DNA from 3 places in the Streptomyces sp. NPDC048639 genome. Region 3 is predicted to be linked to each of the others. Evidence: riboswitches for the same ligand, from Rfam matches in the RefSeq annotation. Region 3 holds a riboswitch; each other region holds the start of a gene.

The links. A riboswitch is a leader RNA that binds a small molecule or an ion and turns the genes downstream of it on or off. The one in region 3 is predicted to bind cyclic di-AMP.
Region 1: it holds a riboswitch for cyclic di-AMP, as region 3 does, so the genes downstream of both, ACGFNH_RS17385 (transglycosylase family protein) here and ACGFNH_RS22545 (NlpC/P60 family protein) in region 3, are expected to answer to the same signal.
Region 2: it holds a riboswitch for cyclic di-AMP, as region 3 does, so the genes downstream of both, ACGFNH_RS25855 (M23 family metallopeptidase) here and ACGFNH_RS22545 (NlpC/P60 family protein) in region 3, are expected to answer to the same signal.

What each region holds. Positions count from the first base shown of each region.
Region 1 is NZ_JBICVP010000006.1:5,556-15,352, reverse strand. Features, by position in the region: gene ACGFNH_RS17415 (nucleoside triphosphate pyrophosphohydrolase) at 1-930, shown strand, start outside; gene ACGFNH_RS17410 (DUF6479 family protein) at 959-1,375, shown strand; gene ACGFNH_RS17405 (lysoplasmalogenase) at 1,493-2,254, shown strand; gene ACGFNH_RS17400 (chaplin) at 2,449-2,772, opposite strand; gene ACGFNH_RS17395 (cytochrome P450) at 2,932-4,218, shown strand; gene ACGFNH_RS17390 (transglycosylase family protein) at 4,401-5,252, shown strand; cyclic di-AMP (ydaO/yuaA leader) riboswitch at 5,512-5,677, shown strand; gene ACGFNH_RS17385 (transglycosylase family protein) at 5,681-6,376, shown strand; gene eno (phosphopyruvate hydratase) at 6,588-7,868, shown strand; gene ACGFNH_RS17375 (septum formation initiator family protein) at 7,996-8,469, shown strand; gene ACGFNH_RS17370 (DUF501 domain-containing protein) at 8,535-9,104, shown strand; gene ACGFNH_RS17365 (exopolyphosphatase) at 9,101-9,797, shown strand, end outside.
Region 2 is NZ_JBICVP010000009.1:404,518-414,314, reverse strand. Features, by position in the region: gene ACGFNH_RS25880 (MFS transporter) at 114-1,547, shown strand; gene lhgO (L-2-hydroxyglutarate oxidase) at 1,789-3,021, shown strand; gene trmB (tRNA (guanosine(46)-N7)-methyltransferase TrmB) at 3,241-4,017, shown strand; gene ACGFNH_RS25865 (PrsW family intramembrane metalloprotease) at 4,109-5,635, shown strand; gene ACGFNH_RS25860 (aldo/keto reductase) at 5,640-6,581, opposite strand; gene ACGFNH_RS25855 (M23 family metallopeptidase) at 6,883-7,938, opposite strand; cyclic di-AMP (ydaO/yuaA leader) riboswitch at 7,950-8,091, opposite strand; gene ACGFNH_RS25850 (PP2C family protein-serine/threonine phosphatase) at 8,346-9,500, opposite strand; gene ACGFNH_RS25845 (hypothetical protein) at 9,707-9,797, shown strand, end outside.
Region 3 is NZ_JBICVP010000008.1:159,661-169,457, forward strand. Features, by position in the region: gene ACGFNH_RS22535 (GyrI-like domain-containing protein) at 1-328, opposite strand, end outside; gene pcrA (DNA helicase PcrA) at 812-3,304, opposite strand; cyclic di-AMP (ydaO/yuaA leader) riboswitch at 3,562-3,721, shown strand; gene ACGFNH_RS22545 (NlpC/P60 family protein) at 3,730-4,848, shown strand; gene ACGFNH_RS22550 (hypothetical protein) at 5,012-5,365, opposite strand; gene ACGFNH_RS22555 (NlpC/P60 family protein) at 5,639-6,715, shown strand; gene ACGFNH_RS22560 (IPT/TIG domain-containing protein) at 7,141-7,995, shown strand; gene ACGFNH_RS22565 (DUF397 domain-containing protein) at 8,083-8,334, opposite strand; gene ACGFNH_RS22570 (Scr1 family TA system antitoxin-like transcriptional regulator) at 8,331-9,116, opposite strand; gene ACGFNH_RS22575 (ATP-binding protein) at 9,243-9,674, shown strand; gene ACGFNH_RS22580 (LuxR C-terminal-related transcriptional regulator) at 9,680-9,797, opposite strand, start outside.

The sequences.
Region 1 (9,797 bases), on a different contig from region 3:
AGCCACCGGGTCGCCCCGGGCCTGCTCTCCTGGCCCGCATGGCAGGCCCTGCGCGGCGCCGACCGCATCGTGTGCCCGGATCCGGACCATCCGCAGCTCCCGTATCTGCACGAGGCGGGGCTGGACATCGAGCATGTGGTCCCCTCGGCGCGCGATCTGGTCGAGTACTGCCGGGGCGGACGCACCACGGTCGTCATCCCCTCCGGCGAGGGCGATCCGGACCTCACCGACGGCCTGGCCAGGATGGCCGGTTCGGGCCGTGAGCGGATGCCGGACCTCGAACTGCTGCCGGCCTCGTACGACCTGCCCGGCGCCCGTCTGCTGGACCTCGTCCAGGTCATGGACACCATCCGCGCCGCCTGCCCGTGGAGCAGCACACAGACCCATGAAGGCCTGGCCAAGTACGGGATCGAGGAGGCGTACGAGCTCGTCGAGGCCATCGAGGCAGGCGACCGGCACGAGCTGCGGGAGGAGCTGGGCGACGTGCTGCTGCAGGTCGTCTTCCACGCCCGTATCGCCGAGGAGGACCCGGACGAGCCGTTCTCGATCGACGACGTGGCGGGCACGATCGTCGAGAAGCTCATCCACCGGCACCCGCATGTCTTCGGGACCGAGACGGCCGAGACCTCGGAGGACGTCAAGGCGCACTGGATGCGCACCAAGGCCGTCGAGAAGCAGCGCGAGTCCGTCACGGACGGCATTCCGCTGGGCCAGCCCGCGCTCGCGCTCGCCTCCAAGCTCGCCGCCCGGGTACGGACTGCGGGCCTGGCGGTCGATCTGCCCGCGTCCCCGGGCGGGGGAGACGTCGGCGAGCAGCTCCTGGCGCTGGCGGCACGGGCCGAGGCGGAGGGCACGGATCCCGAGTCCGCTCTGCGCGCCGCCGCCCGGGCCTACCGCGACGCCATCCGTACGGCCGAAGGGACCGACTGACTTCCCCCGGCCCGGGTACTCGTGAGCCATGTTCGAGCTGACCATGGAATTCGCCGCGCGTCGGGACTACCTGGTCGGGATCGCTCCTCTGGTCGTCGGGATCTTCGTGGTGATCCTGCTGGTCGGAGCGGTGATCCTCGGTCTGCGGGTGCGTTCCCGCGAGCCGGAGCCGTCCAAGGACCCGCAGCCGCGGGGCGGCGCCTGGGGCACGCACGAGGAGCACGAGTCGGGCTCCTCGCCCGAGAACCACGGGCCGGGCCACCAGGACGTGGCACGCCCGCGGACGGACTTCCAGGAGCGCCGCAGGCCGCACGACGTGCCGCAAAACGGTGTGCGCCACATGCCGTACGAGTTCGACAACACCCCCTCGGAGTCGGCCGCCGACGAAGGCGAGCCGGAGGGGCGCAAGTGGGACCGCGGCGGCAGTGGGCACGGCACGGGCTGACGCCACCGCGAACCCCCCGCCGCCGGGTGCGGTGCTCCGCCGGGGGCCGCGGGCGAGCGGGAGGTCACAGGGCCGGGGCGTTGACGGGGCGTCACCGGCCTCGGAAGACTGCCGGGCATGGTGATCACCGGACAGCGCAGCGGATACCGCAGGAAGCGCGTGCTCGAGGCGGCGGGCGCGGCCGTGTCGCGGTTGGCACGACCGGACGGGCACGGGCGCGGCGCGCTCGCCGCGTTCGGGGCCCTGGCCGCCGCCGACGTGGCCGCCGTGGCCGGCAACCCGCGCGGACTGCGCCGGGCCGCGAAGCCGTTGCTGATGCCCGTGCTCGCGGGGCACGTACTGCGCAGCCGCAACGACGCGTCCGAGCCCGTTCCCAAAGCGCTGGTCGCCGGGCTCGCCTTCGCCGCCGCGGGCGACACCGCGCTGCTCTTCGACAAGCACGAGTCCGCGTTTCTCCTCGGCATGGCGGCCTTCCTGGGCACACAGGTCAGCTACACCGCCGGCTACACCCGGCTCGGCGCGCTCCGCGGCATCGTCAGGAAGCCCTGGCCGGCTCTCGCCTGCCTGGGCGGCTGGGCCGCGATCAACGCGCTGCTGGCCCCGTCCCTGGAGGAGCGGCTCCGCCTTCCCGTCGCCGGGTACAGCCTCGCGCTGACGGTGATGGGCGCCGCCGCCCTCGGCGTCGGCGGCAAGGTCGCCGCGGGTGCCGGTTCCTTTCTCGCATCGGACCTGCTGATCGGCCTTCAGGCCGCGGGTTACGAGCTGCCCTCACGGCAGACCCACGAGGTCCTCGTCATGGCCGGTTACCTCCTCGGCCAGTACCTCATCACCTCGGGCTGGCTGGAGCACGCCGAAGCCCGGCGTGCCGTCACGGCGTAGCCGCCCGGACGACGCAGCCCCGCGAAACAGGCCGGTGGCCTTCCGCACGTGCGGAAGGCCACCGGCCTGTGGTCCGTCCGGAAAGGCCGGTGGCCTCCCGCGTCGTCGCGGGAGGCCACCGGTTTCCGGCGCAGGGGTGATGGGGCGGGGAGGGAGGGCCAAGCCTGAGCTCACCACCTGCGCGGAGACTTCGCTCAGTGGTGCTTCTTCTTGGAGTGCTTCTTGTGGTCGTGCTTCTTGTGGTCGTGCTTCTTCTTCTCGACCTTGTGCTCTTCGCCCGAGGCGTTGATGCAGGTGTTGCCGAACGCGGCGTTGAGCAGGCCACCGCCGTCGACGCTGTTCCCGCACAGGTTGACCGGGATGTGGATCGGGGCCTGGAGCACGTTGCCGGAGATGGCGCCCGGGGAGCGGACAGCCGCACCCGTGGCCTCGGAGTCGGCAGCGGCGGTGCCGGCGGCACCGGCGACCACGGCGCCCGCGGCGGCTGTGACGGCAAGCGTCCTGATCATCCGTGACATGTTCTTTCTCTCCTCTGCAGAAAGGAACCAATCCGCCTCCTTGGCGGCGTTGGCATCCGCGACAACGCGACCGGACACGGCAAGTCACGGGCCGTTAGGCCGAATGGGATCGCAGGACGCCGCGGACCGCCCGGCCGAGCGCCGGGATACGGTCGAGGCGTGCACGAGGAGAACCCCGCCCCGACCACCCCGCCCGCGCTCTTCACCTGGGAGTTCGCCGCCGACCCGTATCCGGCCTACGCGTGGCTGCGCGAGCACTCCCCGGTGCACTGGACCCGGCTGCCCAGCGGGGTCGACGCATGGCTCGTCACCCGGTACGCGGATGCCAAGCAGGCCCTGGCCGATCCGCGGCTGTCGAAGAACCCCGCACGCCATCACGAGCGTTCGTCCGCCGAGTCGCCCGCGGGCCGGTCGGCGCACGCCAAGGGGAAGGTCGGCATTCCCGGTGAGCGCAGCGCCGAGTTGATGACCCATCTGCTCAACATCGACCCGCCCGACCACACCCGCCTGCGCCGGCTCGTCTCGAAGGCGTTCACCCCGCGCCGCGTCGCCGAATTCGCGCCGCGCGTCAGTGAGTTGACGGACCGTCTCATCGACGCGTTCGCGGAACGGGGCGAGGTCGACCTCATCCATGAATTCGCCTTCCCGCTGCCCATCTACGCGATCTGCGACATGCTCGGCGTACCGGCGGAGGACCAGGACGACTTCCGCGACTGGGCCGGGATGATGATCCGGCACGGCGGCGGACCGCGCGGCGGCGTCGCCCGTTCGGTGAAGAAGATGCGCCGCTATCTCGCCGAGTTGATCCATCGCAAGCGCGCCGACCTCGGCGACGACCTCATCTCGGGCCTGATCCGCGCGAGCGATCACGGCGAGCACCTCACCGAGAGCGAGGCCGCGGCGATGGCGTTCATCCTGCTCTTCGCCGGGTTCGAGACGACGGTCAACCTGATCGGCAACGGCACGTACGCGCTGCTGCGCAACCCCGGCCAGCGGGAGCGGCTCCACCGGGCCCTCGCGGAGGGCGACGAGACGCTGCTGGCGAGCGGGGTCGAGGAACTGCTGCGCTACGACGGGCCGGTGGAGCTCGCCACCTGGCGGTTCGCCGTCGAGCCGGTCACCATCGGCGGGCAGTCCATCGCCACCGGCGATCCCGTCCTCGTGGTTCTCGCCGCCGCCGACCGCGATCCGGCGCGCTTCGCCGATCCCGGCACGCTCGACCTCGCCCGCGGCGACAACCAGCACCTCGGGTACGGCCACGGAATTCACTACTGTTTGGGCGCTCCGCTCGCCCGGCTGGAGGCACAGACCGCTCTCGCCACACTTTTCCGGCGCCTTCCCGACGTACGACTCGCGGCGGAACCTGACGATTTGCGCTGGCGCGGAGGGCTCATCATGCGTGGATTGCGCACGCTTCCGGTCGAGTTCACCCCCTCTAAAATTTGAGCGGGTTTCAACTATGTGATCTTCGCGTGATCTCCACTACATCGTCTTGTGACAGCACGCCGACCTCGCTACCTTCTGCGGCAGCTTCGCACCACCGCTCGCTCGAAAGGCACCACATGCGTTCCGGGACCGGTCGGCACCGCCGCCCTCGTCAAGCACCGGCCATCTTCGTCACGGCTGGCGTGACAGGTTCGGCGATCGCGCTGCCGCTGCTCGCGGCCGGTGGCGCTCAGGCCGCGGACACCGACACCTGGGACCGGGTCGCGCAGTGCGAGAGCGGCGGTCTGTGGAGCGCGGACACGGGCAACGGCTACTACGGCGGAGTGCAGCTGACCCAGAACACCTGGGAGGAGTACGGCGGTCGCGACTACGCGCCCCGGGCCGATCTCGCCAGCCGCTCCCAGCAGATATCCGTCGCCGAGAAGATTCTCGACGCCAAGGGGCCCCAGGCGTGGCCGAACTGCGCGCTGGACGCCGGCCTCACCGATGACGGCGAGGCCCCCGACGTGGATCCCGGCGTCGACCTGTCGCGGCCCATCGAAACCCTGCTCCCCGGTGAATCCGCCGTTCCCGACCGGGACTCCGGCGAGCCCAGCCCCTCGGAATCGTCCCCGTACGACGACGACACCGAGGACCGCGGCGAATCCGGCGCTCCCTCGGAGGACTACGGCGACCAGGAGCCGGGCGGCTCGGAATCGGCCGCTCCGTCCGGCGGATCCGGCGCCGGCAAGCACCGCGGCGCGCCCGCGGACGAGGGGTCCGGGAGCGGTGCGGGCGACTCGGACCGCACGGCGGACGAGGGCAAGGACCACGAGAACGGCCGTCACGCCTCCCGCGGCAGCGGCTCCGACCGTGCGGAGCAGGAAGGCGACTACACCGTCCGACCGGGTGACAGTCTGTCGGGAATTGCCGAAAAGCACTCGCTCGCGGGCGGTTGGCCCGCGCTGTACGAGGCCAACGAGTCCGTGGTCGGCGGCGACCCGAACCTCATTCTCCCTGGTCAGACGCTCGACCTCGAATCGTCCGCGCGCTAGTTCGCGGGTGCGGGCAGCGCTGGGGAGCGACTGAGAGAAGCATCTCATCGGCCCAACGGGCGTGCTGCGCCCGCCTGGTGTGCCCGCACCTGTCCCCACCTGCGTAGATAAGGACAACAGAAGGAAAAGTAGGGGCTCCTGGTGCCGGATGTCGGTTTTTGAACCGGTGGGACTTGTGTGCTTACCGTCGAAGCCGCTCGCCGCACGGTGGGCGCCGCCGACCATCACGCCTAATCCTGCCGGTGGCCGGAGGACAGTCGACGCGCAAGCGCCGTAGGCAGGAGCGGGGGACCCAAGGTAAGTGCCGGAAGGGCCGCGACAGCGGACCGGACGGCTAGGGGTGAAGACCGGTGCGAGAGCACCGGGCCGGGCCGCTCACAGCCCGAACCCGACAGCTCACCTCGCAGGCGTCGGTGAGGGGATGTTCCATGCTGCTTTCCGGCAACAAGGGCTCGCGCGGCGCGCATCGCCGCCCATCCACCATGGCTCGTATCGCAGTACTCGCCGGTGTCGCCGGCTCCGCGGTCGCCGTACCGCTCATGGGCGCCACTTCGGCGAGCGCCGCCTCCGTCGGAACCTGGGAGAAGGTCGCCCAGTGCGAGTCCGGCGGCGACTGGCACATCAATACCGGCAACGGCTACTACGGCGGGCTGCAGTTCTCGCAGTCGAGCTGGTCCGCCGCGGGCGGCACCCAGTACGCGTCCCGTGCCGACCTGGCCACCAAGGAGCAGCAGATCGCCACCGCGGAGAAGCTGCTCGACAAGCAGGGGCCGGGTGCCTGGTCCTGCGCCGGCGCGGGCGGCCTGACCGCCGGCGGCCCGGACGCGGACGTGGACACCGCCCGTACCTCCGCCGGCGGCGCCGAGGCGCGCGCCGACCGCAGCGACCGCGCCGCCCGCAGCGACCGCCGGGGCGAGGCCGGGCCGTCCGCGCCGAAGGACGCGTCCGGAGCGCCGGTCAAGAAGGGTGACGGCGAGTACGAGGTCAAGCCCGGTGACACCCTCGGCACGATCGCCGACGCCAAGGGCGTCGAGGGTGGCTGGAAGAAGCTCTACGAGCTCAACAAGGAGATCGTCGACCGCGCCGACCTGATCTTCCCCGGCCAGCGTCTCCACCTGAGCTGACCCGGCCCCCGGCCGGCCAGTGGGCCGACCGGTCCCGGCCGGCCGGCGGATTCAAGGCCCTCAAAGGTCACCTTTACGGGCCTTTGGGGGCCTTTTCGTCTCGGCGGGCGGGCAGAGGACGGCCGAGGATCCGAGGACGGTTAGGCTCATGCCGCAGAGAGGGACTCACCGAGTCCTGCGTCCCAGCGTCAGATCCCAGAAGGAGATGCTCGTGCCGTCGATCGACGTCGTCGTAGCCCGCGAGATCCTCGACTCGCGAGGCAACCCCACGGTCGAGGTCGAGGTCGGCCTCGACGACGGCAGCACGGGTCGTGCCGCCGTCCCCTCCGGTGCCTCCACCGGAGCGTTCGAGGCCCTCGAGCTCCGTGACGGGGACAAGAGCCGCTACGGCGGCAAGGGCGTGGAGAAGGCCGTCCTCGCCGTCATCGAGCAGATCGGCCCGGAGCTGGTCGGCTACGACGCGACCGAGCAGCGGCTGATCGACCAGGCGATGTTCGACCTGGACGCCACCCCTGACAAGTCCTCGCTCGGCGCCAACGCGATCCTCGGCGTCTCCCTCGCCGTCGCGCACGCCGCCGCCGAGGCCTCCGACCTTCCGCTCTTCCGCTACCTCGGCGGACCGAACGCGCACCTGCTGCCGGTCCCGATGATGAACATCCTCAACGGCGGCTCGCACGCCGACTCCAACGTGGACATCCAGGAGTTCATGATCGCGCCCATCGGCGCCGAGTCCTTCTCCGATGCCCTGCGCTGGGGCACCGAGGTCTACCACACCCTGAAGTCCGTGCTGAAGGAGCGGGGCCTGTCCACCGGCCTCGGCGACGAGGGCGGTTTCGCCCCCAACCTGGACTCCAACCGCGAGGCCCTGGACCTGATCGTCGAGGCCATCAAGAAGGCCGGCTACCAGCCGGGCCAGGACATCGCGCTCGCCCTGGACGTCGCCGCCACCGAGTTCTACAAGGACGGCGTCTACGCGTTCGAGGGCAAGACCCGTACCGCCGCCGAGATGACCTCCTACTACGCCGAGCTGGTCGATGCGTACCCGCTGGTCTCCATCGAGGACCCGCTGAACGAGGAGGACTGGGAGGGCTGGAAGACCATCACCGAGCAGCTCGGTGACAAGGTCCAGCTCGTCGGCGACGACCTGTTCGTCACCAACCCGGAGCGCCTGGCCCGCGGCATCGAGAACAACACCGCCAACGCGCTGCTGGTCAAGGTCAACCAGATCGGTTCGCTGACCGAGACCCTCGACGCCGTCGAGCTCGCCCAGCGCAACGGCTTCAAGTGCATGATGTCCCACCGCTCCGGCGAGACCGAGGACGTCACCATCGCCGACCTGGCCGTCGCCACCAACTGCGGCCAGATCAAGACCGGCGCCCCGGCCCGTTCCGAGCGCGTCGCCAAGTACAACCAGCTCCTGCGCATCGAGGAGATCCTCGACGACGCCGCGGTGTACGCCGGCCGCAGCGCCTTCCCGCGCTTCAAGGGCTGACCACCCACGAGCGCCGGGCCCACGGGCGGCACGAGCCCTCGGGCCCATCGCTCCGGCCTTCGTCCGTCCCCGGCCGCGGTCCCGTACCGTGGCCGGGGACGGACGTATCCGACAGCAGGGAGGCGACGTGGGCGCGGACCGGGAGCGGTTCTCCACCGCGACCAGACTCAAGGCGCTCGGCGAGCAGGCCGCCGCCCGGGTCTACCGGGCCCAGGCCCGCAAGGCGCCCCGGCGCAGCCGGCTCACCGGCCGGGCCGCACTGCTCGCGCTGGTCGTCTGCTCACTCGTCGTCGCCCTGGCGTACCCGATGCGGCAGTGGGTCTCCCAGCGTTCGGAGATCGCCGAGCAGCAGCGCGATGCCGAGCAGGCGCGCCGTGCCGTGGAGACGCTGCGCGACGAGAAGGCGCGCTGGCAGGACCCGGCGTTCGTCGAGCGGCAGGCCCGTGAGCATCTGCACTTCCTCAGGCCGGGCGAGACCGGCTACACCGTGGTCGGCGGCGGTTCGTACGACGGCAGCCGGCCGCAGGGCCGGGGCATGGCCGACCGGGCCTGGTACAGCAACCTCTGGGAGGGTGTCGACCGCGTCGACGCCCGCGGCTGACCGCCCTGTCAAGTCCCCCCGTCCGTACCCGACTTCCCCATTCGACCGAAGAGATCTGCGCAGGCATGGACACGCCCCCTCCCCAGACCGATCCCACCCCGCCCACCGACGCCGACATCGAGGCGATCGGCGAGCAACTGGGCCGTGTGCCGCGCGGGTTGCGCGCCATCGCGCACCGCTGCCCGTGCGGGCTGCCCGACGTGGTGGAGACCGCGCCGCGCCTGGAGGACGGCACCCCCTTCCCGACGCTCTACTACCTGACCTGCCCGCGCGCCGCCTCCGCCATCGGCACCCTGGAGGCGGAGGGCGTCATGAAGGACATGAGCGCCCGCCTCGCGGAGGACCCGGAGCTGGCCGCCGCGTACCGCGCCGCGCACGAGGACTACATCCGGCGCCGCGACGCCATCGGGGTGCTGGAGGGCTTCCCCAGCGCGGGCGGCATGCCGGACCGGGTGAAGTGCCTGCACGTCCTGGTCGGCCACTCCCTGGCCGCGGGCCCGGGCGTCAATCCGCTCGGGGACGAGGCCCTCGCGATGCTGCCGGAGTGGTGGCGCAAGGGGCGTTGCGTCTCCTGCCCGTCGGACGCGCGGGAGCACAACGCGTCGGCGCAGGAGCAGAAGGAGGACGGCGTATGACACGGGTCGCCGCGATCGACTGCGGTACGAACTCCATCCGCCTGCTGGTCGCCGATGTCGCCCCGGAAACCGGTGAGTTGAAGGAGCTGGACCGGCGGATGACGATCGTCCGCCTCGGCCAGGGCGTGGACCGCACGGGGCGGCTCGCTCCCGAGGCCCTCGAGCGCACCTTCGCCGCCTGCCGCGAGTACGCGGAGGTGATCGGCGAACTCGGCGCCCACCGCACGCGGTTCGTCGCAACGTCCGCCTCGCGCGACGCCGAGAACCGCGAGGAGTTCGTGCGCGGCGTGGTGGACATCCTGGGCGTGGAGCCCGAGGTGATCAGCGGGGACCAGGAGGCACAGTTCTCCTTCACCGGCGCGACCAAGGAGCTGACGGGCCGGGACCATGTCGAGAAGCCGTATTTGGTCGTCGACATCGGCGGCGGCTCGACGGAGTTCGTCGTCGGCGACGTCTCCGTACGGGCGGCACGCTCCGTCGACATCGGCTGTGTCCGCATGACGGAGCGTCACCTCGTACGGGACGGGCAGGTGACCGACCCTCCTGAGTCCGGCCGGATCGACGCCGTCAGGGCGGACATCGAGGCGGCCCTGGACCTCGCCGAGGAGACCGTGCCGCTGTCCGAGGCCCGCACGCTCGTGGGGCTGGCCGGATCCGTCACCACGGTCGCGGGCATCGCCCTCGGGCTGCCGG
Region 2 (9,797 bases), on a different contig from region 3:
TCTCGCCATCCGGCACACCGCCCCTTAACGGTCGGGATGCGGCGAACTACGCTGGGTTTACGAATGCCCCGCGCCTATGCCGGGGCGGCCGTCGGTGTGTCGAGGGGTGGCGCATGTCCAGGGAGCAACGCGGGCCGAACGAGAAGCTCGGCACGGTTCTCGCCCTCGCGGGGATCAGTAATGCCGGGCTCGCACGCAGAGTCAACGACCTCGGGTCCCAGCGCGGGCTGACCCTCCGGTACGACAAGACATCGGTGGCCCGCTGGGTGTCCAAGGGCATGGTGCCGCAGGGCGCCGCGCCCCATCTCATAGCCGCGGCGATCGCCGGGAAGCTCGGCCGGCCCGTGCCGCTGCACGAGATCGGGTTGGCGGACGCCGATCCGGCGCCGGAGGTCGGCCTGGCCTTCCCGCGCGACGTGGCCGCTGCCGTGCGGTCGGCGACCGAGCTGTACCGGCTGGACCTCGCGGGCCGCCGGGCCGGCGGCGGCGGTATCTGGCAGAGCCTGGCCGGGTCGTTCTCGGTCAGCGCGTACGCGACGCCCGCCTCCCGCTGGCTCATCACGCCGGCCGACAGCGCCGCCGCCCGCGACCCCAAGGACGCGGAGGCAGGCGGCGGGGACGGCACACCGCTGCGCGTGGGCCACAGCGACGTACTGAAGCTGCGCGAGGCGGCCGAGGACGCGCGCCGCTGGGACTCCAAGTACGGGGGCGGGGACTGGCGTTCCTCCATGGTCCCGGAGTGCTTACGGGTCGACGCCGCACCCCTGCTTCTGGGGGCCTACAGCGACGACGTCGGCCGCTCGCTCTTCGGGGCGACCGCCGAACTCACCCGCCTCGCCGGGTGGATGGCCTTCGACACCGGCCAGCAGGAAGCCGCCCAGCGCTACTACATCCAGGCGCTGCGACTGGCCCGCGCCGCCGCTGACGTCCCCCTGGGCGGTTACGTCCTCGCCTCGATGAGCCTCCAGGCCACCTACCGCGGCTTCGCCGACGAGGGCGTGGACCTCGCGCAGGCCGCCGCCGAGCGCAACCGCGGCCTCGCCACCGCCCGCACCATGAGCTTCTTCCGCCTGGTCGAGGCGCGCGCCCACGCCAAGGCGAGCGACTCGCAGGCGGCGGGCGCGGCGCTCAAGGCCGCCGAGGCGTGGCTGGAGCGGTCGCGGGACGGCGACGCCGACCCCTCGTGGCTCGGTTTCTACACCGAGGACCGGTTCGCCGCCGACGCCGCCGAGTGCTACCGCGACTTGAAGGCCCCGCGCCAGGTCCGCCGGTTCACGGAGCAGGCGCTCTCCCGCCCGACGGAGGAGTTCGTACGGTCCCACGGCCTGCGGCTGGTGGTCTCCGCCGTCGCCGAACTGGAGTCCGGCAACCTCGATGCGGCCTGCGCCCAGGGCACGCGGGCGGTGGAGGTGGCGGGGCGCATCTCGTCGGCGCGCACCATGGAGTACGTCCGCGACCTGCTGCACCGGCTCGAACCGTACGGTGACGAGCCGCGCGTCGCCGAGCTGCGCGAGCGGGCCCGTCCGCTGCTGGTCTCCCCCGCATGAGGGCGTCGCGAGGGCGCGACGGCGCCAGAGCGCGAGCACACACGAGGGCGCGAGGGTGTGACGGCGTGAACGTGTGACGGCGTGACGCCCGGGCCGGCGTGACGCCCGGGCCGGGGATCGGCCCCGTACCGGGCCCCGGTCCCGGCCCGCTGCGCGTTTGGCGCGCCCTGCCGCGGGTCAGGGCATCATCGTGGCAGGAGGTGGCAGCGGTCGGCAGCGGGCGGCAAGCGGAGGTGGACCGGTGACGGTGGCGGACGACAGCGATGTGCTGGTGATCGGCGGCGGGATCGTCGGCCTGTCGGCCGCGTACGCGATCACGCGCGCCGCGCCCGGCACCCGTGTCACCGTCCTGGAGAAGGAGAACGGCCCCGCGCGGCACCAGACCGGGCGCAACAGCGGTGTGATCCACAGCGGTATCTACTACCGGCCGGGGACGCTGAAGGCGCGGTTCGCGGCCCGCGGCGCCGCGGAAATGGTGAAGTTCTGCGCAGAACACGACATTCCGCATGAGGTGACGGGCAAGCTGATCGTCGCCACCGACCGTTCCGAACTCACGCGGCTGCACGCCCTGGTCCAGCGGGGGCGGGAGAACGGCATCCCCGTACGCGAACTCGGCCCGGCCCAGATCACGGACCACGAGCCGCAGGTGCGCGGACTCGCCGCGATCCATGTGGGCACCACCGGCGTCTGCGACTTCGGCGCGGTCGCCGACCGGCTGGCCTCGCTCGTCCAGGACGCGGGCGGGCGCATCCGGTACGGGGCGGAGGTCCGCACCATCGGCCGGCGCCCGGGGCGCGTGGCCGTGCGGACGGCGGACGGTGCGGTGCTGCGGGCGAACGCGCTCGTCAACTGCGCCGGGTTGCACTGCGACGAGGTGGCCCGGCTCGCGGGCGACGACCCCGGCATGCGGATCGTGCCCTTCCGCGGCGAGTACTACGAGCTGGTGCCCGAGCGGAACGATCTGGTCCGCGGGCTCGTCTACCCCGTTCCCGACCCGGCCTTCCCCTTCCTCGGCGTCCACCTGACCCGCGGCATCGAGGGGACCGTCCACATCGGGCCGAACGCGGTCCCGGCGCTGGCCCGCGAGGGATACGGCTGGCGGACCGTACGACCGCGCGAGCTGGCGGGGACGCTGGCCTACCCGGGGTCGTGGCGCATCGCCCGGCGCCACTGGCGCTACGGCGCGGGAGAGCTGCACCGCTCGCTCTCGAAGCACGCTTTCGCGCAGGCCGTGCGCCGTCTCCTCCCGGACATCGCGGACGAGGACCTCGCACCGGCTCCCGCGGGCGTACGGGCGCAGGCGGTGCTGCCGGACGGGACGTTGGTCGACGACTTCCTGATCACTCAGTCGCCGGGCATGATCCACGTGCTGAACGCCCCCTCGCCGGCGGCGACGGCGTCACTGCCGATCGGGCGCGAGATCGCGCGCCGGGCGCTGGCAATGCTCGCGGATACGGGGACGGTGCGGGCGTAGCGCGGGGAGACGGCGCAGGGAGACACCGCGGGGAGTGTGCGGGGAGAGACCGCTCCGGGCGGGCGTCGATCGCCTGACGGATGGGGCAGCGATCGCGGACGGATGGGACAGCGGTCGCCGCAAGGGCGGGCGTCGATCGCCGGAAGGGGCGGCCCGGTTCTGCCGCGGTGGGCCGACCGTAGAATATGAGGCATTGTGCAGCCCCCTGAGAAGACCGTGATGTCCGCCTTCGCCGAAGACACCCCCGCAGACGCCCCGGCCCCCGAGGCCGAGCGCCGCCTTCTGTTCCCCGACGGCCCGGCCGTCGATCCCGCCGGTTCCCACCACGAGCGCCGGATCCGCAGTTTCCGGCCGCGGCGCGGGCGCGTGACCTCCGGGCAGGGCGAGGCACTGCGCAGGCTCTGGCCGACCTGGGGCCTGGACATCGACGGACGCTCCCGGCTCGACCTCGACGCCCTCTTCGACGGGCTCCCGGTCGTCCTGGAGATCGGCTTCGGCATGGGCGAGGCCACAGCCGCGATGGCAGCCGCCGACCCGGGCACGGGCATCCTCGCGGCGGATGTGCACACCCCCGGCCAGGGCAATCTGCTCGGTCTCGCCGAACGGAACGGGTTGTCCAACGTCCGCGTCGCCAACGGTGACGCGATCATCCTTCTCCGCGAGATGATCGAGCCCGGCGTGCTCGCCGGGCTGCGCGTCTACTTCCCCGACCCCTGGCCGAAGAAGCGCCACCAGAAGCGGCGGCTGATCCAGCCCGAGTTCGTCGAGCTGGCCGCCTCCCGGTTGCGGTCCGGTGCGCCGGTGCACTGCGCGACCGACTGGGAGCCGTACGCCGAGCAGATGCTGGACGTGCTGTCGGCCGATCCCGAGCTGGAGAACACCCGGCCGGACGGCGGCTTTGCGCCCCGTCCGAGCTTCCGGCCGCTCACGAAGTTCGAGAACGCGGGCCTCGGCAAGGGGCATGTGGTGCACGACCTGCTGTTCGTACGACGCTGAGGCCGGCACGCGCGGACGGGTCCGGCCGCACGCAGGGACCGAACCTCGATACGCCGTCGCACCGTGCTCCGCCCCTCGTTAGGGTCGACTGGTGCATCCGTCCCCGTTCCCGCAGCAGCCACAGCAACCGCCCGTCCCGGTGTACGAACCGCAGCCGCGGTTCCACGCCGTACCGGACCGCGCCAACTGGCGTTACCGCCCGCGGCGGGCCTTCCGGCACAGCAAGGCGCTGCGCTTCGGCACGGTGATCACACTGCTCGCGCTCTGCGGCCTGGTCATCCTCGCCCTGGTGCGCGAACAGACCGGTACGGAGGGCTTCCTGGCGGGTCTGGGGCTGGCCGTCCTGCCCGTGCCGCTGATGATCGCCGCCTTCCGCTGGCTGGACCGGGTCGAGCCCGAGCCGTGGCGGAACCTGGCCTTCGCGTTCGCCTGGGGCGCGTGCGCCGCGACTCTCATGGCGATCATCGCCAACGGTTTCGCGACCGACTGGATAGCCACCCGTGTCGAGCCCTCGTCCCCGACGGAGGCGCAGACCTGGGGCGCCACGGTCATCGCCCCGGTGGTGGAGGAGAGCGCGAAGGGCGCCGCGCTGCTGCTGCTCTTCGTCTTCCGCCGCCGCGACTTCGACGGCATCGTCGACGGTGTCGTCATCGCCGGGATCACCGCGACGGGCTTCGCCTTCACCGAGAACATCCTCTATCTCGGCAACGCCTTCGGAGAGGACCAGGCCCTCGGGTCCTCCGGGATCCAGTCGGTGACCGCGGCGACGTTCTTCATCCGCATCGTCATGTCGCCGTTCGCGCACCCGCTGTTCACGGCGCTGACCGGGATCGGCTTCGGCATCGCCGCGCTGGCCACGACGCGGCAGCGGGGGCGGCGTGTGCTGGTGCCCCTCGCGGGCCTGCTCACGGCGATCGTGCTGCACGCGGTGTGGAACGGCTCGGCCACCGTCGGCGGCCTCGGCTTCATCGCCGTCTACGGCATGTTCATGGTCCCGGTGTTCGGGCTGCTCATCTGGCTGGTGATCTGGTCGCGCGGCAGCGAGCTGAGGACCGTACGCGGTCAGCTCCCCGCGTACGTGGCGGCCGGCTGGCTGCAGCCGCCGGAGCCGCAGGCGCTGTCGTCGATGCGGGCCCGCTCGCTCGCGCGGAGCGTGGCGCGGCGCCACCACGGGAAGGACGCGGCCCGGGCCGTCGCGGAGTACGAGTCCTTCGCCACCACACTCGCGTTCCTGCGGCAGCGGGCGCACCGGGGGACGGCGGGGGCGGACTTCGTCGCGCGGGAGCAGGAGCTGCTGCACCACCTCTGGCAGCGCAAGGACGTGGCCCAACCCGCCCTGGCCCACGCCGCCTTGATCACCGCACCGCCGCGGGTCCCGCCGCAGTGGGGGCCGCACGGCCGTCCGGCGTACGGGCCGGGCATGCCGCCGCCGTACGGCCAGGGGCACGGGCACGCGGTGCCCCCGCAGCACGGTCCGGGCCATGGTCCCGCGGCTCCCCCGCCGCACGGCCAAGGGCAGTACGGTCAAGGCCCGCACGGCCAGGGGCAGTACGGACAAGGGCAGTACGGCCAGGGGCACGCTGCGCCGACCGACTTCCGCCCCCCGTACGGAGCGTGACCCGCTACGCCGACGCCGCGTCCAGGGCGGCCGACTCCGCGTCGGTCAATAGGAAGTCCGCGACCGCGAGCAGGGCGGGGAGCTGTTCCGGGGTACGGGCGCTGGCGATCGGGGAGGCCACCGTCGGCCGGCGCGCGAGCCAGGCGAGGGCGACCGTGGCGACCTGCACGCCCCGCGCCTGCGCGATGGTGTCGAGCGCCGCCAGCACGCGCCGCCCGCGCTCGGTCTCCAGGTGCGGGCCGGCCCGCCGGGCCCGTGCGCTGTCGACCTCGGCACCCGGCCGGTACTTGCCGGTGAGGAAACCGGCGGCGAGCGCGAAGTACGGGACGGCGGCCAGGCCGTGGTGGGCCGCGAGCTCCGCGGGAGCGCCCTCGTAGGTGTCGCGCGAGACGAGGTTGTAGTGCGGCTGCACCGCCGCGTACGCCGCCAGGCCCTCGCGCTGTGCGAAGGCGAGCGATGCCTCGAGCCGCTCGGGGGAGATGTTGGAGGCCCCCAACTGCCGGACCTTGCCCTCCCGTACGAGCTGGTCGAGCGTGGTGACGATCTCCTCGACGGGGACGGTCGGGTCGTCGAAGTGGGTGTAGTAGAGATCGATGCGGTCGGTCCGCAGACGGCGCAGTGAGGCTTCCGCCGCTGCCTTGAGGGTCTTCGCCCGCAGGCCCATGAACTCCGGGTGCCGGCCCGCCTTGGTCGCGATCACGACCTCCTGGCGGTTGCCGCGTGCCGCCAGCCAGTTGCCGATGACGGTTTCGGACTCGCCACCGGCATTGCCCTCGACCGCGGCCGTGTAGACGTCGGCGGTGTCGATGAAGTTGCCGCCCGCTGCCGCGTAGGCGTCCAGCACCGCGTGCGACTGCTGCTCGTCGGCCGTCCAGCCGAAGACATTGCCGCCGAGGCAGAGGGGGTGGACGGTCAGATCACCGATGATCCTGCTGTTGTCGGCCATGCGGCAACCCAACGCTCCCCGGGGCACGGCTATTCCGCCATGGCAAAGGGCTCGGATGCGCGAACGGTCCGGTGCGCGAAGGGTCCAGGTGCACGAAACGGTCCAGGTGCACGAACGGGCGCGGCGAGCGAGGCGCGGCGAGCGACGCGGGTACGCAAGGCCGCGGGCATACCGGCAGCCCCGGTGCCAGGGGGGAGGAAACACCGGGGCTGGCGGCGAACGCGGTGGGGGTGGCCGACCGGTGGACGGACGGCCTCAGGACGGTCGCGCCGGAGCGGCGCGAGAGGGGTGTGGTGCGGGTCTAGAGCGCCATGCCCTTGCCGCGCAGCCAGCCGGCCGGGTCGATCGGGTCGCCGCCGCCCGGACGGACCTCCAAGTGGAGGTGGGCCCCGGTGACATTGCCCGTGGCGCCGACGCGGCCGATCGTCTCGCCGGTCGTCACCTTCCCGGACGTCTTGGTCATCGAGGACAGGTGGCAGTACCAGACCTCGGTGCCGTCGTCGAGGGTGAGGATGATCCGGTAGCCGTAGGAACCGGCCCAGCCGGCCTCCGTGATCGTGCCGCCGTGCACCGCCTTGGCGGGGGTACCGGTGGGGGCGGCGAAGTCCAGCCCGGTGTGGTCGTTGGCCCACATGGAGCCGGCCTCGCCGAAGCCCGCGGTCAGCGTGTACGAGGCGACGGGGAGGGTGAACTGCTTGGCCAGCTTGGCCAGTCGCTCGGCCTCGGCCTTGCGCGCGGCCTCGGCCTTCGCCTTGCGCTCGGCGGCGGCCTTGGCGTCCGCGGCCTTCTCCTTGGCCTCGGCGACCTCCTCGGCGGCCTTCTTCGCGGCTGCCTTCTCGGCCGCCTCGCGCTGCGCGGTCTCCGCCGCGCCCTGCTGCTGCTCGGCCTGGCGCATGATGCGGGCGCGCAGCGCCTCGCCCGCGCCGGTGCCGTTGGCGGCCTCGGTGTCGGTGAGTCCCGCGGTGGAGAGCGGGGTGGTGGCTCCGGCGGGGGCGTCGTCGTCGGCCACCAGGGAGCCGATGCCCGGCAGGGACTTGGCGTCCGGGAGCTGGTCGGTGATGCCGAGATCCGGCATGGAGATGGCGGCCGGGGGCTTGTCCTGGGCGGTGGCCATGCCACCGGCGCCGACGGCCGCGAACATACCGACCCCGAGGACGGCACCGCTGCGGGCCATGCCGCCACCGCGCTGCTTGCTGACGCGGTGCTTGCCGCGCGCGGGAGCAAGGGAGTCGGCCGTCGGGTTCCACTCGCCGGTACCGGCGGCCGGGGACTCCTCGCCGAACTCACCGAATCCGCCGGGACCATGGGCGGCGGGGGGTTCGTACAAGGGCTCGGGGGCAGGCCTGTTGGACGCCACTCGGGCGCTCTCCTTTCCTTCCTTCTCGCCTACCGGGTTAGCTGACGGGTTCGGAGCAGGAAGGTCTCCTACGAGCGCCTTTGGGAAAGGTGCCCGATTCACCCCAAGAGTTTGGTTCCCCGGTTCCCTTGGTGCAGTTGGTGCGGATGCTGCGGGTGATGCTGGTGGTGCGGGATTCGGCGTAGGCGCACGGTGCCACCTCTTGTGGCGGCTGGGACGACCGCGCTGCGTTATCGAACGTTAATAGACCGCGGGACCTGTTTCCAAGCTGTTCCGTGTGATCGTTAACGAAATCCGTGGGGGCAAATCGGTACATGGTCCAGGAAAATCGGGCGAGTTGACCTCACGCCCGACAACCCCCCATAGCTGACTGTTCGTCAGTTGTTATGCGGAGCGATGCGATCCGGTTACGGACCGTGGCCTTCGGGTCGTGCCACCGCGAGCAGCGCCATGTCATCCGGTGCCTCGCCCGCCGCATGACGGCGAACGTCCGCCACGAGCGCGTCGAGGAGCGTGCCGGGATCGGGGAAATGCATGCCGCGCAGCCGCTCCACCGGGTCGTAGAAGACGCCGCGGGCATTGCGCGCCTCGGTCACCCCGTCGGTGAACAGCAGCAGCGTCGCCCCGCCGGGGAACGCCAACTCCTGGACCAGGTCCGGCCACACGCCCAGGTCGTCCATGCCGAGCGGCAGTGCGGGCACCTTCGGTTCGACACCCCTCAGACCGCCGTCCTCGTAGAGCAGCAGCGGTGGTGGGTGGCCGCGGTTGAGCAGCCGCAGCGTGCCCGCGCCTGCCGGGTCATCGACGCCGTGCACCTCGGCGAGGACGACCGTGGTGAAGCCCTCGAACAGGTCCGGCCCCGCACCCCGGGCACTCTCCCGGTGCAGCGCCCACTCCAGCCGCCGGGCCACCGCCTCCAGCGTCGGCTCCTGCTCGGCGGCCTCCCGGAACGAGCCGATGAGGATCGCCACCGCCTCGACGGCATCCAGTCCCTTGCCCCGCACGTCCCCGACGACCAGGCGCACGCCGTACGGGGTGTCCTGCACGGCGTAGAGGTCGCCGCCGATGCTGGCCTCGGCGTGCGCGGCCTCGTAGCGCGCGGCGACATGGAAGCCCCCGATCCGCTCGGCGGGGTCGGGCAGGACGGCGCGCTGGGCCGCCTCCGCGATGGTGCGCGCCGAGGCGAGGCGCAGGTCGCCCCGGCGTACGACGCGATTGATGAGCAGGGCGAGGACGGCGACCGTGAAGACGGTGACCAGCTCGGTGACCGACTCGATGTCGGTGAGCCGGATGTCGTACAGCCGCAGCGCGAGCACGGTGAGCACGCTCGCGCCGCCCGTGAGGGCGGTGACACCGAGCGAGAAGAACGGGGCGGCCACCAGCGGGGCCGCCGAGAAGAACGGGGAGCCGGTGAAGCGGGGCGGCGTCATGAGGTCGAATATCGCGCCGCCGATGATCAGCAGAGCCGGGATCCAGCGGATGACCCGGGCACTGGGCCGACGGGCTCCACCGAGGCGGCGAGGTCCCTCGACGTGCGTCCCCACCTGCTGACTCCTGCCCATCCGTGAGGGCCGACGCTGCGGCGTGTCCGCGAGCGCGCCCCTTCCACCCTGGCCGGGGGAGGCGCCGCGCGCGAATCGGGGGTCCCGCACCGCTCGCTGCCGGCCCGGCGCACGCACGGCACGGGAAAGGCATCGGAAAGACGATGTAAAGGTGCAGTAAAGGGCGTAAGCCACAAAATTGCGCCTTTGGAGTTAACTTCGTAGGTATGGACACCGCAGCGAAGCCTTGGGCGGGTCGCATCCTGCTCGCACCGGTACTGGCGGTACTCGCCGCCGCCCTCGTACTGGTGGCCGTCA
Region 3 (9,797 bases):
AATGCAGAGCCGCGCCGGTCCGTCTGGCCTCGCCGGGACCCAGTCCGTGCACCGCGCGGAACGCGCGCGCGAACCCCTCACCGGAGGTGTAGCCGTAGCGCACCGCGATCTCCAGCAACGTCCGCTCCCCGGCGAGCACTTCGGCACCCGCGACGGTCAGCCGCCGGCGACGGATGTACTCCGACAGCGGGATCCCCGCCAGCGCGGAGAACATCCGCCGGAAGTGGTACTCCGACGTCACCGCGATCCGCGCCAGCTCGGACACCGCGATCCGCTGATCGAGATGCGACTCGATGTGGTCCATGGCCTGATTCAGCCGCTCCAGCACTCCTGCCTCCTTCCCTTCCGATCCATCACATTAGGAAGGGACCACGGTGCCGGGCCCGACATCCTGTGCCCGTTGCGGTCGGGTAGGGCTGATCACCGGTGGCGAGTCGTGCCGCACTCCCCTCCGACGCATCCCGGGGGAACCGGGTCGAGGCGCGTTGCGGAACGCCGGGACGGTTCACCGTGGCAGGGCCCGGGACCCCAACCGCACCGTTCAGGGCGGGAGTTGCACCGGATCCCGCTCTCGTGTGTCGAGGGTGCCGTGCGTGACGAGAATGCCCGGCTGCCGCGAGCCGACCCACAGCCCACAGCCCGCAGCCCGCAGCCCGCAGCCCGCGCCCCACATCCCCCGCCCCCGAAGTCGCAGCACCTACCGGGCGGCTGTTGACAACGCGAGGCCGGCCCGGCGACGGGGTGCCGCCGCCCGGTCCGCACCGTGTACGGACCGGGCGGCCCACCACGCCGGCGGCCGGATCACGCCTTCTCAGAGCTTCTCCACCGGCGCATACCGCAGCAGCAGAACCTTCGGCTTCTCGTCCCCGAAGTCGATCGTCGCCTTGGCGTCATGTCCGCTGCCCACCACCGACATCACCGTCCCCAGTCCGAACTGGTCGTGCGTGACGCGGTCGCCGACCGACAGCGCGATCACCGGCCGGTCCGTCGCCCTGCGCGTGGCGAAGCCGCTCGGCCCGGGCCGGGAGCGCGAGGAGCTCGACAGCGCGCCGCCCACCCCGGCCGCCGCCGAGGCCGACGGTGTCGAGCCGCCCGTACGACGCCACTCCACATACGTCGGGGGGATCTCCTCCAGGAAGCGGGAAGGCGGGTTGAACGACGGCTGGCCCCATGCGCTGCGCAGCGTCGAGCGCGTCAGATACAGCCGCTCGCGGGCGCGTGTGATGCCGACGTACGCGAGGCGCCGCTCCTCCTCCAGCTCCTTGGTGTCGCCGAGCGCGCGCATGTGCGGGAAGACGCCGTCCTCCATGCCCGTCAGGAAGACGACCGGGAATTCCAGGCCCTTGGCGGTGTGCAGGGTCATCAGCGTGATGACGCCGGTGCCCTCCTCGCCCTCGTCCTCGTCGGGGATCTGGTCGGAGTCGGCGACCAGGGCGACCCGTTCGAGGAACTCGGCGAGGGTGCCCGGGGTCTCCTCGGTGCGGTCCTGCTCGAACTCCAGCGCCACGGCGGCGAGTTCCTGGAGGTTCTCGATCCGCGTCTCGTCCTGCGGGTCGGTGGACGCCTGGAGTTCCGCCAGATAGCCCGTGCGCTCCAGAACGGCCTCGAGGATCGTCGCCGGGCCGGCGCCGGACTCGGTGATCGTCCGCAGCTCTTCCATCAGGGTGTTGAACCGCTTGACGGCGTTGGCCGAGCGCGCGGCCATGCCGTAGGCCTCGTCCACCCGGCGCAGCGCCTGGGCGAAGGAGACCTTCTCGCGCAGCGCGAGCGCCTCGATCATCGCCTCCGCGCGGTCGCCGATGCCGCGCTTGGGGACGTTGAGGATCCGGCGCAGCGGCACGGTGTCCTCGGGGTTGGCGAGCACCCGCAGATAGGCGAGGACGTCGCGGACCTCCCGGCGCTCGTAGAAGCGGACGCCGCCGACGACCTTGTACGGCAGGCCGACCCGGATGAAGATCTCCTCGAAGACACGGGACTGCGCGTTGGTGCGGTAGAAGACGGCGACGTCGCCCGCCCTGGCCTTGCCCTCGTCCGTCAGACGGTCTATCTCGTCGGCGACGAACTGCGCCTCGTCATGCTCGGTGTCGGCGACGTAGCCGGTGATCGCCGAGCCGGCTCCGGCCTCGGTCCACAGGTTCTTGGGGCGGCGGTCGGCGTTGCGCTCGATGACCGCGTTCGCGGCGGACAGGATCGTCTGCGTGGAGCGGTAGTTCTGCTCCAGCAGGATCGTCGTCGCGTCGGGGTAGTCCTCCTCGAACTGGAGGATGTTGCGGATCGTGGCGCCGCGGAAGGCGTAGATCGACTGGTCGGCGTCACCGACGACGCACAGTTCTCCCACGCCGTCCTCGGGCGCGGTGTCCTCGGTGCCCACGAGTTCGCGCACCAGCATGTACTGCGCGTGGTTGGTGTCCTGGTACTCGTCCACCAGCACATGGCGGAAGCGCCGCCGGTAGTGCTCGGCGACGTCCGGGAACGCCTGGAGCAGATGGACGGTGGTCATGATGATGTCGTCGAAGTCCAGCGCGTTGGCCTCGCGCAGCCGCGACTGGTAGAGCGTGTACGCCTCGGCGAGGGTCTTCTCAAATGCGTCGGACGCCTGGCCCGCGAAGTCCTCCTCGTCGATCAGCTCGTTCTTGAGGTTGGAGATCTTCGCGCTGAAGGACTTCGGCGGATAGCGCTTCGGGTCGAGGTCGAGGTCGCGGCAGACCAGGGACATCAGGCGCTTGGAGTCGGCCGCGTCGTAGATCGAGAAGCTGGAGGTGAAGCCGAGCTTCTTGCTCTCGCGGCGCAGGATGCGGACGCAGGCGCTGTGGAAGGTGGACACCCACATCGCCTTGGCGCGCGGGCCGACGAGTTCCTCGACGCGCTCCTTCATCTCGCCCGCGGCCTTGTTGGTGAAGGTGATCGCGAGGATCTGGCCGGGGTGCACCTGCCGGGCGCCCAGCAGATAGGCGATGCGGTGGGTGAGCACCCGGGTCTTGCCCGAGCCGGCCCCGGCGACGATGAGCAGCGGGGAGCCGCTGTGGACGACGGCGGAGCGCTGCTCCTCGTTCAGCCCCTGGAGCAGCGCGGCGGTGTCCACGGCGGGGCGGTGCGCGCCGTTGCGGTAGTACCGGTCGCGGGCGTCCTCGTCCGCGGAGGCGTCGAAGTTCCCGCCGAAGAGACCGGCAGGGATGTCCTCGCCACCGCCCTCCTCGGGCGGCGGAGGCGGGTGCTCCTCACCGGTGCGCCCCGCATGGGCGGAGGGACCCGGGCCCGGGTGCTGGAAGCCCGCCAGAAAGTTGTCGTCAAAGAGGCTGCTCATCGCTCCCCGAGTCTAGGCCGCCCGACTGACAGCCCACGCCGGTTCCCGGTCCTCGGACGGACGAGCCCCCGATCCGGTTCCGAACGATCGCGCCCCGGATTGGTCACGAAAAGGTTTCGGGCATATCGAACATCAGCCTTCACAGGTACCCCACACGTTGGCTACCGTGCTCGCTCAGGCGGCTCGCACCCCCCGTCGACGACCGCGTCGGCACGGGCAGCCTCCGCTGAATCCGGCTCTGCCCGGCGGGTGTCCGAACGACGTCCCGACGGCATCCGGAACCGGGGACCCACACGTCCCACCGGGGTGAATCGGCCCCCGCACGTGCATATGCAGCCCGTCCGTGCGGAGCCGTAGGGCAGCCTTCCGATCGCCCGAACCCGACAGCTAACCCGGTAAGCGGTCCACGGAAGGAGACGCGCGCCTTGGCGTCGCACCGCAAACCGCGGACACGTGGCCTCACGTCACCCGGCTCGGGCCGGGCGACCGTCGGGCTGACGACCGCGGCCCTCGCATCGGTCAGCCTGCTGTCGCAGAGTGCGCAGGCCGCTCCGGGCGAGCCGAAGCAGGGCATCGAAGAAGTCCAGAAGAAGGTGGACGAGCTCTACCGGCAGGCCGGCAGCGCCACGCAGAAGTACAACCAGGCCAAGGAGCGCACCGATGAGGAGCGTTCCAAAGTGGACCGGCTGCTCGACGACGTCGCCAAGCGCACGGAGAAGCTGAACGAGGCGCGGCGGCTGCTCGGAAGCTATGCCGCCACCCAGTACCGCAACGGCGGCATGGCCTCCACCGCCACGATGATGCTCGCCGACGACCCGCAGAGCTACTTCGACCAGGACCATCTGATGTCCCGGATGACCGGGCGGCAGAAGCAGGCGGTCGAGGACTTCGAGACCCAGCAGCGGGCCGCGTCGAAGAAGCGCGCCGAGGCCACCGAGAGCCTGGCGGGCCTGTCCGAGTCGCAGCAGCAGCTCCGTACGACCAAGGAGTCGGTACAGCGCAAGCTGTCGGGCGCGCGTGAGCTGCTGTCGAAGCTGACGGCCGAGGAGAAGGCCCGGCTGGCGGCGATCGAGCGCAGGAAGAAGGCCGAGGCCGAGCGCGAGGCGGAGGAACTGGCCCGGCAGCAGGCCGAGAAGCAGCGCCAGGAGGAGGCCGACCAGGGCTCCGGCCGGACCGAGGGCTCCGGCTCCTACGCGGCCAAGGCCGAGAAGGCGCTCGCCTTCGCGCGTGCCCAGATCGGCAAGCCGTACGTGTGGGGGGCGACGGGCCCGAACTCCTTCGACTGCTCGGGGCTGACCCTGGGTGCCTGGAAGGCCGCCGGGGTCTCGCTGCCGCGCACCACCTGGGACCAGGTGAAGGTCGGCAAGCGCGTGGCCACCGAGGACCTCAAGCCGGGCGACCTCGTCTTCTTCTACGACGACATCAGCCACGTGGGCATCTACATCGGCGGCGGGAAGATGATCCACGCGCCGAAGCCGGGTGCGAACGTCCGCACCGAGGCCATCACGTACATGCCGATCTACGGCAGCGTCCGGCCCGCGTAGCCGCAGTGTTCTCCCTGACGGGCGCCCCTCGCCGGGCGCCGGTCGGGGCCGGGCACGGACCGCCCCCCTTCGGTGGGGGCGGTCCGTGCCCGTACGTCAGGCACCGCGCGGCCGGGGGGCTGCGCGGTGTCCGCGAGAGATGAGCGCGCCCGCCCGGAAGCCGTCAGGTCCAGAGAACGGCGATGAAGATGTTGGCCAGGGTGAGCAGGCCGACGGCGCCGAAGGCTCCCTTCTCGACCTTCTCCTCGTCCCGCTTCACATAGACCAGGCCGAGGATGACGACGAGGACGGCGAGCTTCACGCCGATCTTGACGTTGTTGACCGTCTGGTCGTCGGCCTGATTCAGCCCCACGAGCGCGACGCCGGTGACGAGCATGGTCAGCGCGCCGTGCAGCATGCCCGGGGTGAAGCGCGCGGTCCCTTCGCCCATCGCCTTCATCTGGTTCAGGAAGCCGCCGAGCAGGGCGGCGATACCGATGATGTGCAGGCCGACAAAGACATTGATGGCTATGTCCATGCGCGGAGCCTAGCCGGGCCCATAGCAGCCGCTTCCACTCAGGTGGGCCTCAATTGCCGCTTCGGTCATGCGAGTAGCGCGAACGGCCAGAGCGTGCGGAAATCACCCGGTCCGTACGATCAGTGCCGTACCGAAACGTTTCAGTCCCGGTCATCCCGGCTCATGGCGGGGACGAAGCGGATTACCGTCCTCCCCCTAGGTGCCCGTACGGCACCCCGGAACGGGCCCCTCCGCAAGGCCACCGGAGACCAGGGGAAGGAAGTGACGGCCGCCGTGGCCTCGCACAGGAAGCCCAGGCAGCGATCGTTCATCGGCTCGCTCACGGGCAGCACCGCCGTCCGTACGGCCGCGACGTTCGCCCTCGCGGGCGCGGCGGGCGCCACCGCCCTCGAAGGAGCCGCCCACGCGGACCCGGCCCCCACCCCGGCCCAGGTGAAGGAGAAGGTCGACCGGCTGCACCACGAAGCCGAGGTCGCCACCGAGAAGTACAACGGCGCGAAGGAGCAGACCCTCGCCGCGCAGCGGTCCCTGGAGCGCCTCCGCGACGAGGCGGCCCGCCGCACCGAGAAGCTGAGTGCTTCGCGCAACGCACTCGGCTCGATCGCCACCTCCCAGTACCGTTCCGGCGGCATCGACCCGGCACTCCAGCTCGCCCTCTCCTCCTCCCCCGGCGACTACCTGGACCGCGCCGCCGCCGTCGAGCGGGCCGGCAGCCGCCAGGCGACGGCCGTCTCCGGCATCCGGCACCAGATCCGCGCCATCGAGCAGGTACGGAGCGAGGCCGCCGGAAAACTGGGCGAACTGAAGGACCAGCAGGCCACGTTGCTCGGCCACAAGCGGACCGCACACGGCAAACTCCGCGCGGCGGAGCGGCTGCTGGACCGGCTGACGGCAGCGCAGCGCGCGGAGATCCTCGACCAGGACGGGCACTCCGCGGCCGGCGCCGCCACGGCCGGCCGCGCCGGCCGCGCCGTCTCCCGCGGCCCGGTCCGCGCGCCGAACGCCCGCGCCGCCCAGGCGGTCGCCTTCGCGCAGAGCGCGCTCGGCAAGCCCTATGTCTGGGGCGCCACAGGTCCCGGCGGCTTCGACTGCTCGGGACTCACCCAGGCCGCCTGGAGAGCCGCCGGGGTCTCCCTCCCCCGCACCACCTACACCCAGATCAACTCCGGACAGCGCGTCACACGCAACCAACTCGCGCCCGGCGACCTGGTGTTCTTCTACTCGGGCGTCAGCCACGTCGGCCTCTACATCGGTGGCGGCCAGATGATCCACGCCCCCCGCCCGGGCGCCCCGGTGCGCATCGCCCCGATCGACCAGATGCCGTTCTCGGGCGCCACGCGCCCGGCGTAGGCGGTCGACCGGCTCGGCGCAGGGGCCCGCAGGCTCGTGATGCGGCGACCGCCTCCGGGGACAGGCGGTCCCACATCCTGGTGCGGCGGCTCCGGCAGTCGCGCCGACGGGAAGCTGACGGGAATCGGCCGACACAATTGACCCGCAATTCAGCCCTTGGCCTCAACTTTCCGGCGATAAGGCCCGGTTGGTATCAGGGATACCTGCACCGGACTTGGGGAGCGGCACGGCGTACGCGGGTGGGACGCCTTTCCTCAGCAGCTCGTCTTCGTATAGTCGCACTGTTTACCGAATGCCTCGTCGGAGTGAATTCACGCCTCCCATTGACGCGGGGTCCTGCTTAGCGTGAAAAGCACGACCCACTCTCGGATGCGGGGCGCGCGGCCAATTGCCGTTTGAGCCCCGCCAGTTGGAGGCAATTCGCCATGCAGTCATCGGCACAGAACCAACTCGCATTCCCCTTCCCGCCCCTTCCGCCGCTTCCGCCGTTTCCGGGGTTCCCCGTCCTCGGGCCCACCCTCCTGGCCGTCGCACCGGCCCAGGGTGGCGCGGGGGAGATCATCTTCCTCGTCGGCTTCAATCTGAACAGCCCCACTTCGGTCACCGTCGGCGGTGTCCCGGCGACCGGGGTCACCTCGATCATCCCCGGCTTCCTGCTCACTGCGGTCGTGCCCGCGGGCGTGACTCCGGGACTGGCCCCCGTTGTGGTCGTCACCCCGAGCGGCAGCAGCAACCCGTTCCCGTTCGTCTACACGACGATCACCCCGCTGCCTCCGGTCGCGGCGGCCATCCTCCCGGCCTCCGGGCCCGCCGCGGGTGGCACCCCGTTCACCATTCTGGGTACCAACCTGACCGGGGCGTCCGTCACCATCGGCGGCAACCCGGCCACCGGTGTGGTCGTCAACGGCTCCGGCACGGTGCTGACCGGCATCTCCCCGGCCGGCACGGCGGGCAACCAGCCCGTCGTCGTCACGGGTCCGGGCGGTACGACCTCGGTGCCCGGCGGCTTCACCTACACCGCGCCGGTCGCGCCCGTCGCCGCCTCCATCACCCCGGCCACCGGGAGCACCGCGGGCGGCACGACCTTCGTCATCAGCGGCTCCAACCTGACCGGTGCGAGCGTCACGGTCGGCGGCAACGCGGCCACCGTCCTCTTCGTCCACCCGTCAGGAACGACGCTGATCGGCATCACGCCGGCTGGTGTGGCCGGAAACGCGGCTGTCGTGGTCACCACCCCCGGTGGCAGCGCCACCGTCCCCGGCGGCTACACCTACGTGTGACAGCCCCACCCGGGCCAGTGCCCCGGCCGGTCACGGCACCTTCCACGTGCCGTGCCCGCGCCGGGGCACCGGTGCATTCGGGCCCGTCTACGGGACGGGCTGCCGCGCCGCGAACCCGACGAACTCGGCCCAGGCGGCGGGCGTGAAGGCCAACTGGGGGCCGGAGGTGTCCTTGGAGTCCCGAACGTGCACGGTTCCGGGGCAGGTTGCCATCTCGACGCAGGCGCCGCCTTCGGCGTCACTGTGACTGGACTTCCGCCAGGAGACGGCAACCTCAATGCAGGCGCCACCCTCGGAGTTGCTGTAGCTGGACTTGAACCATGCCAGCCCGTATCTCATGTCCCCTCCGCCAAGTTCCCGATGAATCGCACCGACTCCTCAGGGCTGAGGGCCCGCCGCAGGATCATGTCATGGCGCCGCCGGATGACGCTCACCTTCTCCGGGTCGGCATAAAGCGCACCCATCGACTGTCCCTCTTCATAGGCAAGATGGTCGTGCTCTGGCGTCTCCAGCACGACGAACGGGCCCATGAGCCCTGGGTGGTAGCCCTGATCAGTGGACATGACTTGGAGAGTCACATTGCGTTGCTCCCCAATGGATACCAAGTACCTCATTTGCTGCACGTGAGCATCGGCACCCGTGATCCTGCGGCGCAGAGCGGTTTCTTCGATGACGAAGTTGAAACCCTTGGTCTGTTTCTCCAGCATGCTCTGGCGTTCCAGTCGTGCCGCCACCCTTTCCTCGATCGTCTCGTCATCGAGCGGCGGGCAGTGGCCATTCATCAGGGCCCGTGCGTACACCGGAGTCTGAAGCAGCCCAGGAATGAGCTGAGACTCGTACCAGCTGAGAGCAATCGCATCGGCCTCGTACCGCATGTAGTCCTGCGAGTAGGAAGGGAATCTGTCCGGCTTCAGATAGTCCTGCGCAGCAATCAACAACCCCTGCGCGGCACACATCTGATCCGCAACCTCAAGCACGCGCAACGTCGGCTTTCTGCGCCCCTGCTCCATCGACTTGACGGCCTCGTACGTATAGCCCGCCTCGCGGCCCAACTCCTCGCGAGTCACGCCCGCTCGTGTGCGCCACAGCTTCAGCTGGTTGCCGCAGTAGCGCCAAGCCATGGGCGGCTGGGACGAGTTCCCAGTCGTCATCGCACCCCGCCTCTCCCCGGTGCACGCGGGGTACACCACCGTCCGTACCCGCGCCGTTACTCCCGAGGCTACGCGGTGACCAGCACTGTTTGAGCCATGGTCGACGGAACTCCCCCATCACCGAAGGACATTGAATGGCGGCTCCCCCGCCACTCCCGCAGTGTGGGCCGCTCCCGGGAGCTGTTGCGGGAGCAGGCGCGCTCGTGGAAGGTCCCGGACGACACGGCCGAGACGGCCGTGCTGCTGCTGAGCGAGCTGATGACCAACGCCCGTGCGCACGCCCGTGTTTCACCCGGCCGGGAGATGCGGGCGCGCTGCATCCTGCGGGACGGCGTCCTGCGCGTCGAGGTCTCCGACGCGAGCGGCGAGCTGCCCAAGCCCCGTACCGCGTCGCCCGAGGACGAGGGCGGGCGCGGTCTGGCGCTCGTCGCCGCGCTCGCGGACGAGTGGGGTGCTCATCCGCGGGCGTGCGGCATCGGCAAGACCGTGTGGTTCGCCCTCAAGCTCCCGGCCGGGCCGGTGGGATGAGGGCGTCAGACCAGCCGGCGGGCCGTCGCCCAGCGCGTCAGCTCGTGGCGGTTGCTGAGCTGGAGCTTGCGCAGGACCGCCGAGACATGCGACTCGACCGTCTTCACCGAGATGAAGAGCTGC